Regions from separate parts of the Enterobacter cloacae complex sp. HYC080_NIDB genome, predicted to be linked through region 1. Evidence: predicted binding sites of a transcription regulator. Region 1 holds the regulator's gene; each other region holds the start of a gene.

Evidence for each region. Region 1 encodes LexA, which represses DNA repair genes until DNA is damaged. Its sites were predicted from a motif close to TNCTGTATGTACATACAGNA; they were not measured.
Region 2: a site for LexA is predicted at 1,893-1,912, ahead of O1723_RS12525 (metal-dependent hydrolase). Genes of this name have one in related genera too.
Region 3: a site for LexA is predicted at 1,715-1,734, ahead of metR (HTH-type transcriptional regulator MetR). Genes of this name have one in related genera too.

The regions. Positions count from the first base shown of each region.
Region 1 covers NZ_CP114212.1:4,233,326-4,237,741, reverse strand. Annotated here, with positions in the region: gene plsB (glycerol-3-phosphate 1-O-acyltransferase PlsB) at 1-916, opposite strand, end outside; gene O1723_RS20130 (diacylglycerol kinase) at 1,071-1,439, shown strand; gene lexA (transcriptional repressor LexA) at 1,548-2,156, shown strand; gene dinF (MATE family efflux transporter DinF) at 2,220-3,557, shown strand; gene O1723_RS20115 (CsbD family protein) at 3,678-3,887, shown strand; gene zur (zinc uptake transcriptional repressor Zur) at 3,937-4,416, opposite strand, start outside.
Region 2 covers NZ_CP114212.1:2,638,226-2,642,641, forward strand. Annotated here, with positions in the region: gene O1723_RS12510 (fructosamine kinase family protein) at 1-433, shown strand, start outside; gene O1723_RS12515 (YniB family protein) at 470-1,006, opposite strand; gene hxpB (hexitol phosphatase HxpB) at 1,155-1,826, shown strand; gene O1723_RS12525 (metal-dependent hydrolase) at 1,927-2,517, shown strand; gene tcyP (cystine/sulfocysteine:cation symporter) at 2,645-4,036, shown strand; gene cedA (cell division activator CedA) at 4,084-4,323, opposite strand.
Region 3 covers NZ_CP114212.1:205,952-210,367, forward strand. Annotated here, with positions in the region: gene O1723_RS00945 (carboxylate/amino acid/amine transporter) at 1-842, shown strand, start outside; gene metR (HTH-type transcriptional regulator MetR) at 730-1,683, opposite strand; gene metE (5-methyltetrahydropteroyltriglutamate--homocysteine S-methyltransferase) at 1,799-4,060, shown strand; gene O1723_RS00960 (ABC transporter ATP-binding protein) at 4,093-4,416, opposite strand, start outside.

The DNA of each region.
Region 1 (4,416 bases):
GGCAGGGGACATAGACAATTTCATGGCCATCATGCGCCAGCTGGCGTACACGCTCGGCGTTATGAACGTTGATGCCCTGATACAGGCGGTTCCAGGTAAAGCCGAGAATACGATCGGAAAGGCGAATCATCTCGTAAGAGAAGTTCGCGGCAATCTCTTCCATCAGCGCAATGGCGTTCTGCTGGGCTTTCTCATGCGAAATCTTCTTGCTACGCGCTTCGTCTTCAACGGCGCGGGCGATCGCTTTGGAGGCCAACAGTTTGTTGAATAGGTCCTGACGCGCCGGGAGTCGTGGCCCGACGGCCGCGAGGCGCTGACGGGCGAAGTGCATACGTGCTACGCGCGCCAGCTTCTGCGCGATGATCTTGTCGGTACCGTGCTCATCTGCCATCCGGCGCAGTGAAACGGAAGGGGAGAAGCGCACAAAGCTGTCGCGTCCCAGCCAGGAGACCGCGAAGAACTTCTGGATGCCGTTAAGCATACGCAGCGGCGGATTCTCTTCGCCTTTTTCACGGCCCGGACGGCGGCCAAACATCACCGATACCGGCACCATCTGCACATCCAGATCGGGATTGCTGCGGTGCAGGTCGAGATAGTCGTGGAACAGCTTAATGGACTCTTCTTTTGGCGTGTAATAGGTAAACACACGCGGCCCGCCGTGAATGAACACGTAGCGCGGCAGCAACGTGCCGTCGACTTCCAGCGGTTCAAGCGGGTCAGGTAAGTCATGCGCCAGACATTGGGCGCGAAGGGTCAGTAAGTCTGCCTTCGAGTTATAAGGCAAAACGTACATAATAGGACGCGACGTATCGAGCCCCAATTCCAGCGCGGGTTCTGCTGGGATAGACTTGCTTTTTACCAGGATGCTTAATGGTAAATTAAGTAATTTGTAGTAAATTCGTGGCCAGCCGGACATAAACGATGTAAAGCCTCTGGTTAATAATGCAATTGCGGCGCAAGGATAACAGAAAGCGCGCAAAATTTCTGTTGTTACCCGTCATACTTCAGGCTGTAGCGAAACGCGCTACAGTTCCTGTTACTGACGCTTTTTTTCATAAAAGGTTCTTTTAATGGCCAATAATACCACTGGGTTAACGCGTATCATCAAAGCCGCCGGCTATTCATGGAAAGGTTTCCGTGCAGCGTGGATCAACGAAGCCGCCTTTCGTCAGGAAGGTGTCGCCACTATCATCGCGGTCATCATCGCCTGTTTCCTTGATGTCGATGCTATTACCCGCGTACTTCTCATCGGTTCCGTGCTTCTGGTGATGATAGTGGAAATTCTCAATAGCGCTATTGAGGCCGTTGTTGACCGTATTGGCTCAGAATTCCACGAGCTCTCCGGTCGCGCGAAAGACATGGGTTCTGCCGCTGTGCTGCTGGCGATTATCACTGCAGTCATTACCTGGGTCACGCTGCTTTGGTCACATTTCCGATGAGCCTCGAGGAATAATTAAGTCCCTGGTTTTTTGTGCAGTTTTTGGTTCCAAATTCACCTTTGACTGTATATACTCACAGCATAACTGTATATACACCCAGGGGGCGGAATGAAAGCATTAACGACCAGGCAGCAAGAGGTGTTTGATCTCATTCGGGATCATATCGGCCAGACGGGTATGCCACCCACGCGTGCGGAAATCGCTCAGCGTCTGGGCTTCCGTTCTCCGAATGCTGCCGAAGAACACCTGAAAGCGCTGGCACGTAAGGGCGTGATTGAAATTGTTTCAGGCGCGTCACGCGGTATCCGCCTGCTGGTGGAAGAAGAGACGGGCATTCCGCTGATAGGCCGTGTTGCTGCGGGTGAGCCGCTGCTGGCGCAGCAGCATATCGAAGGCCACTACCAGGTTGATCCTGGTATGTTCAAGCCGAGCGCAGATTTTCTGCTGCGCGTAAGCGGCATGTCGATGAAAGATATCGGCATTCTCGACGGCGATCTGCTGGCGGTACACAAAACGCAGGATGTGCGGAACGGCCAGGTGGTGGTCGCGCGCATTGATGACGAAGTGACCGTTAAGCGTCTGAAAAAGCAGGGTAACACCGTTCAGTTGCTGCCCGAAAACAGCGAGTTCTCTCCCATTGTGGTCGATCTCCGCGAACAGAGCTTCTCTATCGAAGGTCTGGCGGTCGGTGTGATTCGCAACGGTGAATGGCTGTAATCTCTTCCTGACAGGCTACGGTTCCGCTGTAGCCTGCCTTATTGACCACTCCCGGTGTTTCTCATGTCACTGCTGACGGCATCCGATAAGGCATTGTGGCGTCTTGCACTGCCGATGATTTTCTCCAATATCACCGTGCCCTTGCTGGGTCTGGTCGACACGGCCGTTATTGGGCATCTCGATTCCCCTGTCTATCTTGGCGGCGTGGCGATTGGCGCGACGGCAACCAGCTTCCTCTTTATGCTGCTGCTCTTTTTGCGCATGAGCACCACCGGACTCACGGCACAGGCGTATGGTGCAAAAGATCCGTTACGTCTGGCGCGGGCGCTGGTGCAGCCGCTGATTCTTGCGCTGGGCGCGGGCGCGTTAATCGTTTTACTCCGCGATCCCCTGATTGACCTTGCGCTCCATATCGTTGGCGGCAGTGAGGCGGTACTGGAGCAGGCGCGACGTTTTCTTGAAATCCGCTGGCTCAGTGCGCCCGCTTCGCTGGCAAATCTGGTTCTGCTGGGTTGGTTACTGGGCGTTCAGTATGCTCGTGCGCCAGTGATTCTGCTGGTCGTGGGAAACCTGCTCAACATCGTGCTGGATCTCTGGCTGGTGATGGGCCTCCATATGAACGTGCGGGGCGCGGCACTGGCGACGGCGATTGCTGAATACGGGACCTTTGTGATGGGGCTGTGGATGGTCTGGCGCGTGCTGGCGATGCGCGGGATCTCCCTCGCGCTGCTGAAAACCGCATGGCGCGGCAATATCCGTAAGCTGCTGGCGCTTAACCGTGACATCATGCTGCGCTCGCTGCTTCTGCAACTCTGCTTCGGCGCGCTGACGGTCTTCGGTGCACGGCTGGGGCCTGAAATCGTCGCGGTCAACGCGGTATTGATGACGCTGCTGACGTTTACCGCCTATGCGCTGGACGGCTTTGCCTACGCGGTTGAAGCACATTCGGGGCAGGCGTATGGCGCGCGTGAAAGCGGGCAGCTTCATGATGTCTGGCGGGCAGCCTGCCGTCAGTCAGGACTGGTAGCGCTGGTGTTTGCTGTGGTCTATGCCTGCTTCGGCGAACAGATTGTTGCTTTACTGACCTCTCTCCCTGCGCTGCGCGAACTGGCGAGCCACTATCTCATCTGGCAAGTCATCTTACCGGTGGTGGGTGTCTGGTGTTATCTGCTGGACGGCATGTTTATTGGTGCGACGCGCGGGGCGGAAATGCGTAACAGTATGGCCGTTGCGGCGGCAGGATTTGGCCTGACGCTGCTGACGCTTCCCTGGCTGGGTAATCACGGTTTGTGGTTGGCGCTTGCGGTCTTTCTCTCTCTGCGTGGCCTGTCGCTGGCTTTTATATGGCGCCGCCACTGGCAAAACAATACCTGGTTTCCTTCGCGTCACGATATATCGTGATGGTTAAAGATTCCGAATATGAAATCAACCGCCGAATCCTTAACTACAATAATTATCACGTCCAGCAGAAAAGAACGTAACGGACGTTACGACCCGACGCTTAACTAAGAGGACACGATGATGAATAAAGACGAAATCGGCGGCAACTGGAAGCAGTTCAAAGGTAAAGCGAAAGAACAGTGGGGTAAGCTGACAGATGACGATATGACCGTCATTGAAGGTAAGCGCGATCAGCTTGTCGGTAAAATTCAGGAACGTTACGGCTACGCGAAAGATCAGGCGGAAAACGAAGTCAAAGACTGGGAAACCCGCAATGATTACCGCTGGTAACGCTGAATAACCTACTGGGGCGGCTTCAGGCCGCCTTTTCTTTTGGCTGCTAACGCGGCTTTTTTTTCACCAGAATAGAGTGGTCATGCTGACACTCATCCTGATGTCGACACGCTTCCACCTCGACACACACTGAACACAGCCCGTGTGCTTCAATCACATTATGACGCAGGGCAAACCCCATTCTTGCCGCCAGCGTATGCATAATGTCTTCCACGCCTTCCGCAGCTTCTTCTTTCACTACGCCACAACGGTCGCAGATAAACATGGCCGACGTGTGGGTGGGCTGATCGAAAAGATGGCACAGTACATAGCTGTTTGTGGATTCCACTTTATGAACAAATCCCTGTTCCAGCAGGAAATCCAGCGCGCGATACACTGTTGGCGGTTTAGCCTGCGGCTCGCTTTCGCGGAGCAGGTCGAGCAGGTCATAGGCGCTGATGGCACCCTGTTGCAGGCTCATCAGACGTAAGACTTCAAGGCGCTGCGGAGTCAGGCGCACATTGCGTTGCGCGCACAGCTTTTCGGC
Region 2 (4,416 bases), 1.6 Mb from region 1:
GTCGACGTTTTTTGCCGAACAGCGCATCGGATGGCAGCTTGAACTGGCCGCCGAAAAAGGGCTGGAATTTGGCAATATTGATGCCATCGTTGAGCATGTACAACAGCGCCTGGCCTCCCATCAGCCGCAGGCATCTCTACTGCACGGCGATTTATGGTCCGACAACTGCGCGCTGGGTCCCAACGGCCCCTATATCTTCGACCCGGCCTGCTACTGGGGTGACAGAGAGTGCGATCTGGCCATGCTGCCCCTGCATCCAGAGCAGCCCCCGCAAATATATGATGGCTATCAGTCAGTCTCCCCTCTGCCGTCCGATTTTCTCGAGCGCCAACCGGTGTATCAGCTTTATACGCTGATGAACCGCGCTATCCTTTTTGGCGGGCAGCATCTGGTCAACGCCCAGCGTGCGCTTGAACGCGTACTTGCGGCATAGGGACAAATCGGGTGGCCGTGCCGCCACCCTCATCTGTCAGAGAAAACCCAGCAGAGAGAAGAAGAAGTATCCCGCCACAATGATGATAATGGGGAAAATATAGAGCGGGAAAATTTGCAGGAAAATGGTGTGACGCGGTACCACAATGCGGGATTCAATCTGCTCCCGGCTCATTCCTTCCGGGCCTTTCGCCTGTTCCAGAATTAACTGATCCTCAACGCCTTCGCGCAGAAAACGGGTCTGGCGACTCATTCGCGCACCGGATGCCTGTAACGCCATGGCAATAAAAATCAACGCATAGATGACCCAGAACCCAATATTAAGCTGCTGGTGAAAATCCGGCGTTGGCGAGTTGAACCAGAAGACATTCAGGAACGGGGTGTTGAACCGCATCATCTCAATCATGACATGCGCAAAATCAAGCATGACGGCATTAATGCCTGGCTGTTTTTCGCTGTGATCGTACATAAATTTGAGCACAGAAATCAGCGTAGAGATGACGGCGGGAATAAAAATCACCCAGCCAGCAATACGTTTTAAGACAGCAATGCGTCCAGCTTGTTGATACGTCATCAGTTCCTCTTCATAAAGACGCGTTATTTGTGGCTAAGTCTACCTGCTGGACAGCATTTTCGCCCGATCTTTGAAAGCAATATGCTAAATTGCTAAGTGTGCTTAGCACTTATCGTCTGTCGAACACCCTGGATAAGGAGACGTTGTGATGTCGACACCGCGCCAGATACTTGCCGCTATTTTTGACATGGATGGATTACTGATTGATTCCGAGCCGTTGTGGGATCGCGCCGAGCTGGACGTGATGGCCAGCCTGGGCGTTGATATCAGCCGCCGTAATGAACTTCCCGACACGCTGGGCCTGCGCATTGATATGGTCGTAGACCTCTGGTACGCCCACCAGCCGTGGAGTGGCCCAGATCGCGACGAAGTCACCGCGCGCATTATCAGCCGCGCCATCGCGCTGGTGGAGGAGAACAAGCCGCTATTGCCTGGCGTGCGTGAAGCGGTCGCGTTGTGTAAGGCTCAGGGGCTGAAGGTGGGCCTGGCCTCCGCTTCACCGCTGCATATGCTGGAAAAAGTGCTCATTATGTTTGAGCTGCGCGACAGTTTTGACGCCCTGGCGTCAGCTGAAAAATTGCCCTACAGCAAACCGCACCCGCAGGTCTATATGGACTGTGCCGCTAAGCTGGGTCTTGATCCGCTTACCTGTGTCGCGCTGGAAGATTCCGTTAACGGCATGGTCGCGTCCAAAGCCGCACGTATGCGCTCCATTGTGGTTCCGGCAGAGGAAGGCCGCCACGATCCCCGTTTTGCCCTTGCCGATGTGAAGCTTAATTCGCTGACAGAACTCACGGCGCATCACCTTAAGGGCGGCTAACAACATGCTCCATTTGTGACAAACAGTTACACCGTCACCTCTTCCGCCTACTGTATAAAAACCCTATACTGTATGAATTGACAGTTTCGTGGGTTTTATCATGACGGCGGAAGGCCACCTCCTTTTTTCCATAGCGTGCGCAGTATTTGCCAAAAACGCTGAACTCACTCCCGTGCTCGCACAGGGGGACTGGTGGCATATTGTCCCTTCCGCCGTATTGACCTGTCTGCTGCCCGATATTGATCATCCCAAATCATTTCTTGGACAACGCCTGAAGTGGGTATCGAAACCCATCGCCCGCGCGTTCGGCCACCGGGGGTTTACGCACAGCCTGCTGGCCGTTTTTGGGCTGCTTACCCTTTTTTATTTAAAAGTGCCCGAAAGCTGGATCGTCCCTGCTGATGCCATTCAGGGGATGGTGCTCGGCTACTTAAGCCATATTCTTGCCGATATGCTGACGCCCGCTGGCGTTCCACTTCTCTGGCCGTGTCGCTGGCGCTTTCGTTTTCCCATCCTTGCGCCACAGAAAGGGAACCAGCTTGAGCGCGTATTGTGCATGGCGCTCTTCGCTTACGCCGTCTGGATGCCACAGACATTGCCCGAAAACAGTGCAGTGCGCTGGTCTTCGCAGATGATCAATTCGCTGCAATTTCAGTTCAATCGCTTTATTCATCACCAGATTGAACAGTAAACCAACAAAATCATTCCGTTTGTCATAAACCATTCCATTTGGATATAAGCGCGACATCACACTTCTGCTAACCTTCCGCCAACAGGATCGGGAAAAACCGATCCCATAATAAATCAGGAGAACGGGGATGAATTTTCCACTCATCGCGAACGTTGTTGTGTTCGTTGTATTGCTATTGCTTCTCGCGCAGACGCGCCACAAACAGTGGAGCCTGGCGAAAAAAGTGCTGGTTGGTCTGGCCATGGGTGTCGTATTTGGTCTGGCGTTGCAGGCGATTTATGGCTCCGATAATCCAGTTCTGAAAGACTCTATTCAGTGGTTCAACATTGTCGGCAACGGCTATGTCCAGCTGCTGCAGATGATCGTGATGCCGCTGGTGTTCGCCTCTATTCTGAGTGCCGTTGCCCGCCTGCATAACGCCACTCAACTGGGTAAAATCAGTTTTCTGACCATTGGTACCCTGCTGTTTACCACGCTGATCGCCGCGCTGGTGGGTGTGCTGGTAACCAACCTGTTTGGCCTGACGGCCGAAGGTCTGGTGCAGGGCACGGCTGAAACAGCACGCCTGACCGCGATTCAAACCAACTACGTGGGTAAAGTGGCCGATCTGACGGTTCCGCAGATGGTGCTCTCCTTCATTCCGAAGAACCCGTTTGCTGACCTGACCGGCGCCAGCCCAACGTCCATCATCAGCGTGGTGATCTTCGCGGCATTCCTCGGTGTGGCCGCACTGAAGCTGCTGAAAGACGATGCGCCGAAAGGCGAGCGTGTGCTGACGGCGATTGATACCCTGCAAAGCTGGGTGATGAAGCTGGTGCGTCTGGTCATGCAGCTGACGCCATACGGCGTGCTGGCGCTTATGACCAAAGTGGTTGCGGGCTCTAACCTGCAGGACATCATTAAGCTGGGCAGTTTTGTCGTCGCCTCTTATCTGGGCCTGGGCATCATGTTCGTGGTGCACGGTATCCTGCTGGGCGTGAACGGCGTCAGCCCGCTGAAATACTTCCGCAAAGTCTGGCCGGTACTGACCTTTGCCTTCACCAGCCGCTCCAGCGCCGCGTCTATTCCTCTGAACGTTGAAGCGCAGACCCGTCGCCTGGGCGTGCCAGAATCTATCGCCAGCTTCTCTGCGTCCTTTGGTGCCACCATCGGTCAGAACGGCTGTGCGGGTCTCTACCCGGCGATGCTGGCGGTGATGGTTGCCCCGACCGTGGGTATCAACCCGCTGGATCCGGTCTGGATCGCCACGCTGGTCGGCATTGTGACCATCAGTTCCGCCGGTGTTGCCGGTGTTGGTGGCGGCGCAACCTTCGCTGCGCTGATTGTGCTGCCTGCACTGGGTCTGCCAGTGACGCTGGTCGCGCTGCTGATCTCCGTTGAACCGCTGATCGACATGGGTCGTACCGCGCTGAACGTGAGCGGCTCCATGACCGCCGGTACGCTGACCAGCCAGTGGCTGAAGCAGACCGACAAAGCCATTCTGGAAAGTGAAGACGACGCCGAACTGGCGCACCGGTAATCGCCGGGAAATAAAAAAACCGCCTGATGGCGGTTTTTTTATGGCTGTTATTCTTCAACCTCTTCATCCTGGCGGATTTGCACCGCCCATCGCTGGGCAGACTCCGGCACGGAAAACGTCGGCGATCGACGGAAATGCTCCCCCATCAGGACAAACGCCACATATTTACCACGAAGCTGCCAGACATCACGAAAACCCTCCACTTTCAGGGCATGGTCAGGCGGCGCGGGTTCCACGCGGGGCACATAGCTAATAACCTGGCGGTTTTGTTGACGAAGAGGTTTCATAAGCGACGGGTTCACTAAAGCAAATTCTTGAAGCAGGAAAATTCTATGATAGCCGATTCTGCTCCCTTCCGTCGCGCTCCGAATGGCTGAGAG
Region 3 (4,416 bases), 530 kb from region 1:
AGTACCTTGCCGGTTCGGTCGACAGCTACTTCTCGGTGCTGATGCGCGTGGGGCTGGCGGCGCTGGTATTCCTGCCGTTTCTGCGCACGCGTGGTCAATCGCTGAAAACGATTGTGCTGTACATGCTGGTGGGCGCGATGCAGTTGGGCATCATGTATCTGTTCAGCTTCCGGGCTTACGTCTATTTGTCCGTCTCTGAATTCCTGCTCTTTACCGTGTTGACGCCGCTCTATATTACGTTGATTTACGACCTGCTCAGCAGGCGTCGTCTGCGCTGGGGATACCTGCTGAGCGCGGCGCTGGCGGTGATTGGCGCGGCGATTATTCGCTATGACAAAGTCAGCGATCACTTCTGGACCGGGTTGATGTTCGTCCAGCTCGCCAACATCAGTTTCGCCATCGGCATGGTGGGTTACAAACGCCTGATGGAAACCCGTCCGATGCCGCAGCACAATGCATTTGCGTGGTTCTATATGGGCGCGGCGATTGTCGCGGTGTCGGCGTGGTTTCTGCTCGGTAACCCGCAAAAGCTGCCGACCACGTCGGTGCAGTGGGGCGTTCTGGTCTGGCTGGGCGTGGTGGCGTCAGGGCTGGGTTACTTCATGTGGAACTACGGCGCGACGCAGGTCGACGCCGGAACGCTCGGGATAATGAACAACGTGCACGTCCCGGCGGGGCTGCTGGTCAACCTCGCCATCTGGCAGCAGCAACCGCACTGGCCGAGTTTCCTTATTGGGGGAGCGGTGATCCTGGCTTCACTGTGGGTCCATCGCCGCTGGGTCGCTCCGCGCTCCGCACAAACGGAAGATGGTCGCACGCGTGGTTCCGCGCTGAGCGAATAAACGCTTCTGTCACCGGCTGACGCTGCTCGCCATCGCGCACGGCAGCGTACAGACGGCTCCACAGTCCTTCACCCAGGGTTTTGGTCACCACCAGGCCCTGGCGTTCAAAACTCTCCACCACCCAGTGCGGCAGCGCCGCGATGCCCATATTGGCGGCAACCATCTGAATCAACAGCAGGGTGTTATCCACGCTTTTCAGCTGCGGGCTAATGCCTGCCGGCTGCAGGAAATGACGCCAGATATCCAGGCGACTGCGCTGAACCGGATAAATCAGCAGCGTTTCTGTTGCCAGGTCTTCCGGCGTGATGCGCGTTTTAGCCGCCAGCGGATGATCCGGTGCCAGCACCAGGCGCACTTCAAAATCAAACATCGGCGAATAGTGCAGGCCGCTGCGCGGCAGAATGTCGGAGGTCATCACCAGATCCAACTCACCCTGCTGCAGCGAGGGTTGCGGGTCGAACGTCACACCGGATTTAAAATCCATCTCCACCTGCGGCCACTTCTGGCGGAAGTTCTCAAGCGCAGGGGTCAGCCATTGAATACAGCTGTGGCACTCAATGGCGATGCGCAGTTTTGTCTGCTGCGGCTCGTTACAGGACTGTAGCGCGCTGGCGATCTGCGGCAGGACCTGATTCGCCAGTTGAAGAAGAATTTCACCCTGCGGCGTAAAGCGCAGAGGTTGGCTCTTACGCACAAAAAGACGAAATCCGAGGCGTTGTTCCAGATCGCTGAACTGGTGAGAAAGGGCAGACTGGGTCTGGTGCAGCGTGGCTGCCGCCGCCGCGAGCGATCCGCAGTTCCGCAACGCTTGCAGCGTTTTCAGGTGTTTTATCTCGATCATGAAAGTCCTTCACTTCGCCATGAACATTTTGCGCTTGAGGAATATACAGTACCTGCCAATTATAGATGTGTAAACATCTGGACGTCTAAATAGCAAAATTCACAAGGGGCATAACATGACAATCCGCAATCACACTCTCGGTTTCCCTCGCGTTGGCCTGCGTCGCGAGCTGAAAAAAGCGCAAGAAAGCTACTGGGCGGGGAACGCTACCCGTGAAGAACTGCTGACCGTGGGGCGCGAGCTGCGCGCCCGTCACTGGGATCAGCAAAAGCAGGCGGGCATTGACCTGCTGCCGGTGGGTGATTTCGCCTGGTACGACCATGTTCTGACGACCAGCCTGCTGCTGGGCAACGTGCCGGCTCGTCATCAGAACAAAGATGGATCGGTAGATATCGATACCCTGTTCCGCATCGGCCGTGGTCGTGCGCCAACGGGTGAACCCGCGGCAGCGGCGGAAATGACCAAGTGGTTTAACACCAATTATCACTATATGGTGCCGGAGTTCGTAAAAGGTCAGCAGTTCAAACTGACCTGGACACAGCTTCTGGACGAAGTCGACGAAGCGCTGGCGCTGGGCCACCAGGTGAAACCGGTGCTGCTCGGACCGGTAACCTACCTGTGGCTGGGCAAAGTCAAAGGCGAGCCGTTTGACCGCCTCAGCCTGCTGAAGGACATTCTGCCCGTCTACAAACAGGTACTGATTGAGCTGGGTAAACGCGGCATTCAGTGGGTGCAAATCGACGAACCTGCTTTGGTGCTTGAGCTGCCCCAGGTTTGGCTCGATGCCTTCAAACCGGCGTATGACGCGCTTACCGGGCAGGTGAAGCTGTTGCTGACCACCTATTTCGAGGGCGTGACGCCTAACCTGAGCACGATTGCCGCGCTGCCGGTTCAGGGCCTGCATGTTGACCTGGTTCACGGCAAAGATGACGTGAAGGACCTGCACAAACGTCTGCCCGCAGACTGGCTACTCTCAGCGGGGCTGGTAAACGGTCGTAACGTCTGGCGTGCCGATCTCACCGAAAAATATGCTCAAATTAAAGACATTGTTGGTAAACGTGAGCTGTGGGTGGCCTCATCATGTTCACTGCTGCACAGCCCGATCGATCTGAGCGTGGAGACCCGTCTCGACCCGGAAGTGAAAAGCTGGTTTGCCTTCGCCCTGCAAAAATGTGAAGAACTGGCGCTGCTGCGCGACGCGCTGAACAGCGGTGACACGGCGGCGATTACCGAATGGAGCGCCCCGATTCAGGCGCGCCGTCATTCGGCACGCGTGCATAATCCGACAGTGGAAAAACGTCTGGCGGCCATCACCGCTCAGGACAGCCAGCGCCAGAGTCCGTATGAAGTCCGTGCCGAAGCCCAGCGCGCCCGCTTCAACCTGCCCGCATGGCCAACCACGACGATCGGTTCATTCCCACAAACGACCGAGATCCGCGGCCTGCGTCTCGACTTCAAAAAGGGCAATCTGGATGCGAATCACTACCGTACCGGCATTGCTGAACACATCAGGCAGGCGATCATCGAGCAGGAGCGTTTAGGTCTGGACGTGCTGGTGCACGGTGAAGCCGAGCGTAACGACATGGTGGAATACTTCGGTGAACACCTGGACGGCTTCGTGTTTACCCAGAATGGCTGGGTGCAGAGCTACGGTTCCCGCTGCGTGAAGCCACCGGTGGTGATCGGTGACGTCAGCCGCCCGGAAGCGATCACGGTGGCGTGGGCGAAGTATGCTCAGTCTCTGACCGACAAGCCGGTAAAAGGCATGCTGACCGGGCCGGTGACCATTCTGTGCTGGTCGTTCCCGCGTGAAGACGTGACCCGTGAAACCATTGCGAAGCAAATCGCGCTGGCGCTGCGTGATGAGGTGGCGGATCTGGAAGCCGCTGGCATTGGCATCATCCAGATTGACGAACCGGCGTTACGAGAAGGTTTGCCGCTGCGCCGCAGCGACTGGGATGACTATCTGAAGTGGGGCGTGGAAGCCTTCCGCATCAATGCGGCGGTGGCGAAGGACGACACGCAGATCCACACCCATATGTGTTACTGCGAATTTAACGACATTATGGATTCCATTGCCGCGCTGGATGCCGACGTGATCACCATCGAGACCTCGCGTTCAGATATGGAGCTGCTCGAGTCGTTTGAAGAGTTCGACTATCCAAACGAAATCGGACCGGGGGTGTACGACATTCACTCCCCGAACGTGCCGAGCGTGGAGTGGATTGAAGCCCTGCTGAAAAAAGCCGCTCAGCGTATTCCGGCAGAGCGCCTGTGGGTGAACCCGGACTGCGGCCTGAAAACCCGCGGCTGGCCGGAAACCCGCGCAGCGCTCGCCAACATGGTGAAGGCAGCGCAGAATTTGCGTCAGGGGTAAGTCTGCGCATTTCCCGCCGCCTGATACTCTTCTCAGGCGGCATTTTCCGTCATTGCAATCCGCTTGCCTGCCGCGTCAAAGAGATGCAGATGAGCCTCCTGCACGGTCAGCGTGATACGTTGCTGCGCAGGCAGACTCAGTTGCTGGAAGGATTTCAGGCACACGGCATGCCCTGCCACGTCCAGCCACACCAGGGTTGAATCTCCCTGCAGTTCGCATAACCGCGTTTTCCCGCTCAGGCTAAAATCCCCCGGCTGCTGATAACCCAGGTGTTCAGGGCGGATCGCGACAAATACCGATTCCCCCTCCTGAATGTCTGCGGGCTGACGCGAAAGCGGGAAGACGGTATCAGGGTC